Regions from separate parts of the Enterococcus sp. AZ194 genome, predicted to be linked through region 2. Evidence: predicted binding sites of a transcription regulator. Region 2 holds the regulator's gene; the other holds the start of a gene.
The links. The regulator LexA, encoded in region 2, represses DNA repair genes until DNA is damaged. The targets are predictions, from matches to a motif close to CNAACANNTGTTNG.
Positions count from the first base shown of each region.

Region 1: a site for LexA is predicted at 1,540-1,553, ahead of IGI37_RS10675 (Y-family DNA polymerase). Genes of this name have one in related genera too.

Region 1 is NZ_JBIOQR010000001.1:2,281,775-2,285,205, reverse strand. It holds gene IGI37_RS10680 (hypothetical protein) at 1-158, opposite strand, end outside; gene IGI37_RS10675 (Y-family DNA polymerase) at 127-1,512, opposite strand; gene IGI37_RS10670 (iron chaperone) at 2,251-2,589, opposite strand; gene IGI37_RS10665 (transketolase family protein) at 2,866-3,431, opposite strand, start outside.
Region 2 is NZ_JBIOQR010000001.1:1,702,424-1,705,854, forward strand. It holds gene IGI37_RS07925 (hypothetical protein) at 275-970, shown strand; gene IGI37_RS07930 (hypothetical protein) at 1,109-1,363, opposite strand; gene lexA (transcriptional repressor LexA) at 1,663-2,286, opposite strand; gene IGI37_RS07940 (DUF896 family protein) at 2,437-2,682, shown strand; gene tkt (transketolase) at 2,778-3,431, shown strand, end outside.

The DNA of each region.
Region 1 (3,431 bases), 580 kb from region 2:
ATTTGAGGAAGTAGCGGAATCGTTTTGATGGCCTCTGCGTGATTTTCATCAATACTAGAGGTTAATTCATCTAAAGCAAAGGCGGTGACCCATTTTAAAAAGCCACGATCATGGTAGTTGTTATAGTCAGAAAATTCTTTTTTTGTTCGGTTCCTCATCAGTTTTTTCACCTTCTATTCCTGCCATTCCACCTGCGTGACCACCAACCAAATTACTTCGGGCGATGGCTCGCCCTCCATCTAATAAACTATTCGCATGAACCAAACTGCTAAATCCATAACGACTTCGGATGGTATCAACTGCTCGATCTGTCGTCATTTGCTTGACTTGGTCATCTGGACTAGAAAATAAATCTAACTGAATACTATCTGTAAAAATGAGCTTTGAGCAACCGACAGAAATATTTCGAACATCTTGGTTTTTGTAATGGTGTCGAAAAATCAGCAGAAGATGTTCAGCTAACTGTTTACTACTGGCTGTAGGGGAGACTTTCATTTGTTTATGAAACCCTTTCTTACCTGAGGGATCTACATATCCTAATGAAAAACCAATCCAGAGAGAGACAACTTGTGTTTGCGCATGCATCCTACGAAGTCGAGTGGCTACTTGATCGGCCATCTCTTTAATGACTAATTCAATCTCATTTTTCCGCGTATAGTCTTTGTGTAGTACTTGAGAGTTTCCGATTGATTTTTCTTTTGGTTTGATTTTTTTGCCAAGAAAACTTCGATCGATTCCCCAAGCATGGGCATAGAGCTGTGCGCCTAAAACACCTAGTTGCGATTTTAAATAGTAGTAGTTGGTATGTGCCAAATCATAAATTGTTCGAATACCCATACGATTTAGTGTTTTGGCGGTACGGCGACCGATTCCCCAAAAATCTGTTAGCTTTTGGATGGACCAAAGTTTGTCGGGGATATCTTCGTAACGCCATTCCGCCTTCATCCCTTCTATATGCTTGGCTTCGTTATCTAAAGCCAGTTTGGCTAACAAAGGATTGTCACCAATGCCAATTGAAGTGTAGAGTCCTGTTTTTCTATACACATCAATTTGAATCTTTCTTGCCAGTTCGTAGGCAGATTGACAATCAAAAAGCTGAAGAGAATTGGTCACATCTAAAAAAGATTCATCTACTGAATATACATGATGGTTTTCCTCGTCGGTATAGCTTTTATAGATAGCATTAATTTCTCTGTTTTTTTGCATATAAATCTTCATTCGAGGAGAAGCAATCACTAAATCGTCGGGATAAGGGAAAGGCAAGTCACGTGCGCGACTAACATTTGTGATATTATAGGCTTCTTTTGCCATAGGGGAGGAGGCTAGAATCAATCCACTACCTCGTTCGGTTGGACTGTCGCTAGGGTAAGACATCACAACCAACTTTGTTTTTAGCGGATCTAAATTACGTGCAGCACACTCCACAGAGGCATAAAAACTCCGACAATCAATACACAAAATATCTCTGCTAGGTTCTTTTGAATAATCGAAAAAGAGCTCCGTGTTATACATCTTCCAATCACCTCAATAAAAATTATACGAACGTTTGTTCGATTTGTAAAGCGAACAAACTTTAAAAATTTAGAAAAGTTTTTATTTAGATTACGAGAGGAAAAAGAGGCGCATTTTTAGAGAACAAAAAAACCTTATAAAAAAAGTCTTCATCATGGGTAATGAGAAGCGCTTCTTATAAGGAAAATCATAAATTATTTTTATCCGTGAATGAAAGGTTGTTTTTTTCTTGTCTTCACTAATAGTGGAATGACAAGTGATACGGCAACTAATGCGGTTATTGCAGCAACTCTTTTTTTCATAAAGATCGGCTCCTTTCAAAAGTAAACAGCGACGCATAATTTCGCGCTACGTGAACGGTAGGATTCGAACCTACACCTCAAACATCAGAGAACAAACCATCGTTAATTCTCGAAAAAGAGTCATAACACCACGTTCATCCACGAGAGGGTGAGGGTGGCAGATGAGCCACTCTCACTTGAAAATTAACAAAATTCCTTTTACAAGAGAATAAAAGGGAATCGGAAGAGGGAAATGGTCCCTTTTGTTAATGTATCTATAGAATAATCGACAAAACTTAAATCAAATGTAAAAAAGGGTAAAAAAAGTCCTAAGAGTGTGAAAAAAAGAAGAAAATTCGAGAATAACAAGTTAAAGAGAGTAAAAATAAAGAAGAACCCCTTCAAAAATGAGGATTTACACCATTTTTGAAGGGGGACTGTGGAACCTGTATGTGAGCTAAGCTTGCTGCTCATTTTTTCTAAATTCAATCATTTCCTTAATTAAAGCGTTAGGGAGCGGTTTGTTATAGGGAAATTGAACGGCTCCTTTACTTGTTTTGTAGTCGGAAAGCTGTTCTGAGAATGCTTCTATGGCAGAGGGTGTTGGGTAGAAACCCAAATGTTTTTTCATCCCTGCAAAATGAATTAAATTTTCTCCTTGAAAAAACGTGGGCATACCATAGCTCATTTTTTCAACTGCATCAGGCAAAACTTCTTTCGCGATTTTGTAAACAGTTTGTAAATATTCTTGTTGTTCTGTAGGTGCTGATTGAATGTAGTCGGTGATGACGGTCACGTGAATTCCTCCTATAAAGTTATCTGTGTCAATTTGGCAATAGGTCTTTTTCTATGCTCTTCACTTTGAAGTATACGTAGTTAGGAAGTGGACGTCAATGTTTGTTTGAATTATGCTTAATGATGAAGATAGCTCAGAAATTCGTCTGATTTAACAAAGAAACAAGTTTAGCCAAAGTAATCGATAAAAAGGAAGAATCCCACAAGTGTTGATTGGTGTATCGGAAACTTGTGGGATTCTGAGTATTCAATTTAAATTTAGAAGAAATTAGATTGATTATACGCGGTCATAGTCTTCTAAACGAATCGCTTCTAATTCATCTTCGTTAAAGTTCAGCTCTTGATTTAACACTTGTTCAACTGCTTTGATTAATGAAGCCGCATCTAAATGATATTTCTTCATTAAGTAGGGTTTTGACGCACCGTGTGTCCATTCATCTTGGATACCAACTTTCACTAATTTTTTGTTTAGTTGATTTTCAAGCATTACTTCACCAACAGCTGTTCCTAACCCACCAATTACGGTATGGTTTTCCATAGTAACTACGCCATACTTGGCTTTTTTGATGGATTCAACGACTAAAGGATCTGTAAATGGTTTTAATGTAGTGATATGAACATGTTGCACAGAAATTCCTTTGTTCTTTAACCATTGTGTAGCACGCATAGCCTCCTCTGTACATATACTACTTGAGAAGAGTGTAATATCTGTTCCTTCAGAGATTACGCGCCCTTTGTTAAACTCTGTTGGTTGTTTTGGATCGAATAGGCGAGGCATTTCTCCTCGTAACATCCGGACATAAATCGGTGCGTTTAACTCTTTACAAATTTGTAAAACGGATT
Region 2 (3,431 bases):
GAGTGAAGATGGAGTTGCTTCTGTACCCATCGTTTATTCGGATAAAAAGAGACTGGGACATATGTCTCAGCCTCTTTTGGTCTTTGCAAGAAACAGATCAGACCATAAGATAAAATGAGCGTCACTGAAAACGATGATTTTGTCCCTTTCAAGCTTTTCTTAAACAGATTACCAATTGATATTTTAAAAATTAAGAATGATAACATAACAAAACATTTTCCAACAATCAAAAAATAGTATCTAACTGATTGGTTACATAAAAAGGATGATATAAATGAAAAAAAGAAATTTTTTAACTATTTCTATAGTAAGCGTTTTAGTAACTATAAGTATTGTGGGTTATTTTGTTTTTCTAAAAAATAGAGGACCGTACGCAGATATTGCGGGAGAATGGAAAGAAGTTTCCTATGCCTCTACAGAAGATGAGTTAGACAAAGTTTTTTATGAGATAGAGGAACAACTAGGAGATTTCGAATTGCAGACATTAAGGATTGATTCAAAAGGAAATCTGTCATTACATTCTGAATGGTTAGATATAATGAAAAATGAAGATTACTTTCAATTACCAAAAAAAAGAGCAAGTAAGCAAGATAGGTACCCCTTGGAAGCAAAAGAAACAAAAATAGAAGAATCTCCTTTGTTTAACGAATATTTAGAAACTATATTTCAAGGGTTAGCCCAATATGGTACTGGACCTGACTTAAAAAAACAAATGAACATAGAGGAACTAAAAGAAATAATTGATGAAAAAAATTATACTAAAAGCCAATTAGCAGAGCTCACTAAAAAAAGACAGCAACAATTAAGCAAGAAACCTGAGATGTATAAAAATATTGTTGCATCAGACAATCTGATTACTTATGAAACTCAGCATGATATGGACTATTTTATCCAATTGATAGACAAAGATACGATCAAAATTATAAATAAAGATAAAGAAAATGTAGTAGGTACCTACACTCGAAAATAGCAATTAATCTTCTATGCACCTGAACAAGAATAGAGCTCAAAAAAATCCTTCGGGTAAATTGGCGATTAAAAAATCGTATTTACTCAAAGGATTTTTTGTTCGTTTATATCTTTTCCTAATAGTGAAGAAGAAACACAATCAATGTTTATACTCATAGTGGTATTCATAATCAAACTCATATCTATCTTCTTCATACTCACTATCATAATATTGTTCTTCGTAATAATGTTTCTCGCGTTCTGATTGACGATATTTTTTTTCATCCCATAACATAAACCATAATATAGACAAAGGCGTCAAGATCAAAAGTGCTGAACGGATGCCGATGTTTCCCAATAAAATACCTACCACTAATACAAATAAAATAAATCCAAAACGACGCATTGCTCTCATGATATTCACCTCTATTTTTTTATACGAACAAATGTTTGTATTTATATTATACGAATGTTTGTTCGGTTTGTAAAGAGAGAAATACGAAATTGATAAAAATATTTTTTTACCCCTATATAAACTTGCTTTTATGAGCTCATCCATTAAATAAATTGCTGAGTTATTTGTTCGATGAGTAGAGAGGTATGAAACAACAAACGGCTCTTTTTATAGGCATGGGATAGGAATGTGTCTGTATTTTTGACTATAAAAAAACTGATAATCAAAAGATCTCTGATTATCAGTCGTTCGTTATTCGCTTAATAGATACGGCTTCGATAGAGTCCAACCACTAAACCTAGAACAGACACATTATCTAGGATGATTGGTTCAAGCTCATCATTTTCAGGTTGAAGGCGGAAATAATTCTTTTCTTTATAGAATCGTTTGCAAGTTGCTTCATCTTCATCAGTCATTGCAATCACAATATCACCATTTTTAGCGGTGGATTGTTTTCTGACAATAACATCATCACCATCTAAAATCCCAGCATTGATCATACTTTCCCCACGAATGGTTAGCATGAATAAGCTACCTTCCTCAGAAGAAAGGTTGGGTGGAATAGGGAAAAAATCTGAAGCATCCTCAACAGCAAGGATAGGTTCTCCTGCAGTCACCGTTCCTAAAACGGGAATAGTCATTGGTCGAATGTCGATTTTTTCAAGTCCCATCGCAGTTAATTCAATTGCTCTAGGTTTAGTGGGGTCTCGTTGAATCAACCCTTTTTTTTCTAATCGTGCAAGATGTCCATGGACAGTTGATGTAGAAGAAAGATTTACGGCTTCTCCAATCTCTCTCACAGTAGGTGGATAACCTTTTTCGTTCACTTGTTCGTATATATATTTTAAGATATCAACTTGTCTTGTTTCAGTTCGCTTGGCCACGATTCACACCTTCTTTCATTTAATGATTTCAGTTTATCATATTAAACGCATAAAATCAAACACGCGTTCGCTTTTTTCGTTTATTTCTTGTTGTGTTTTTTGTGAATTTTTAATAAGATAAAGAGGGAGCAAAAAGAGGGGGCGTATCACGTGTTATCAAAAGAAAAACTCGCTCGTATTAACGAGTTAGCAAAAAAGAAAAAAGAATCAGGGCTAACAGAAACTGAACAAAAAGAACAACAGCTCTTAAGAGAAGAATATTTAAGTGCCTTTCGTTCAGGAATGAAACATCATATCGAAGGAATGAAAGTTGTTGACCCAGATGGAACAGATGTAACACCAGAAAAACTGAAACAAATTCAAAAAGAAAAAGGTCTTCATAACCGCTCTAACTAAAGCGAATAAGACGAATAATGATTGCATTTCCTTTTGTTTTCTTTTACAATGAAGGAGATAAAAGTAAAATAAACCTAAATTCAGGAGGGATTCTTTTGTTCGACAAAACAGATCAACTAGGTGTTAATACCATTCGTACATTAAGTATTGAAGCGATTCAAAAAGCTAATTCAGGTCATCCAGGTTTACCAATGGGGGCAGCTCCAATGGCTTATACATTATGGACAAAACATTTGAAAGTCAATCCAGCGACTTCAACTAACTGGGTAGACCGTGACCGTTTCGTTCTTTCTGCTGGACATGGATCAGCTATGTTATATAGTATGCTTCATTTAGCTGGCTACGATGTAACAATTGATGATTTAAAAAACTTCCGTCAGTGGGAAAGTCGCACACCTGGACATCCTGAAGTTCATCATACAGATGGTGTTGAAGCAACAACTGGTCCTCTAGGCCAAGGAATTGCTATGGCTGTAGGAATGGCGATGTCAGAAGCACATTTAGCTGCGACATATAATCGCGAACATTTTAACGTGATGGATCACTATACCTATGCTCTTTGTGGAGATGGCGATTTAATGGAAGGTGTTTCCCAAGAAGCAGCTTCTATGGCTGGACATATGAAACTAGGGAAATTAGTAGTTTTATATGATTCAAATGATATTTCATTAGATGGTCCTACTTCAAAAGCCTTTACAGAAAATGTCGGCGCTCGTTTTGAAGCTTATGGCTGGCAACATATCCTTGTG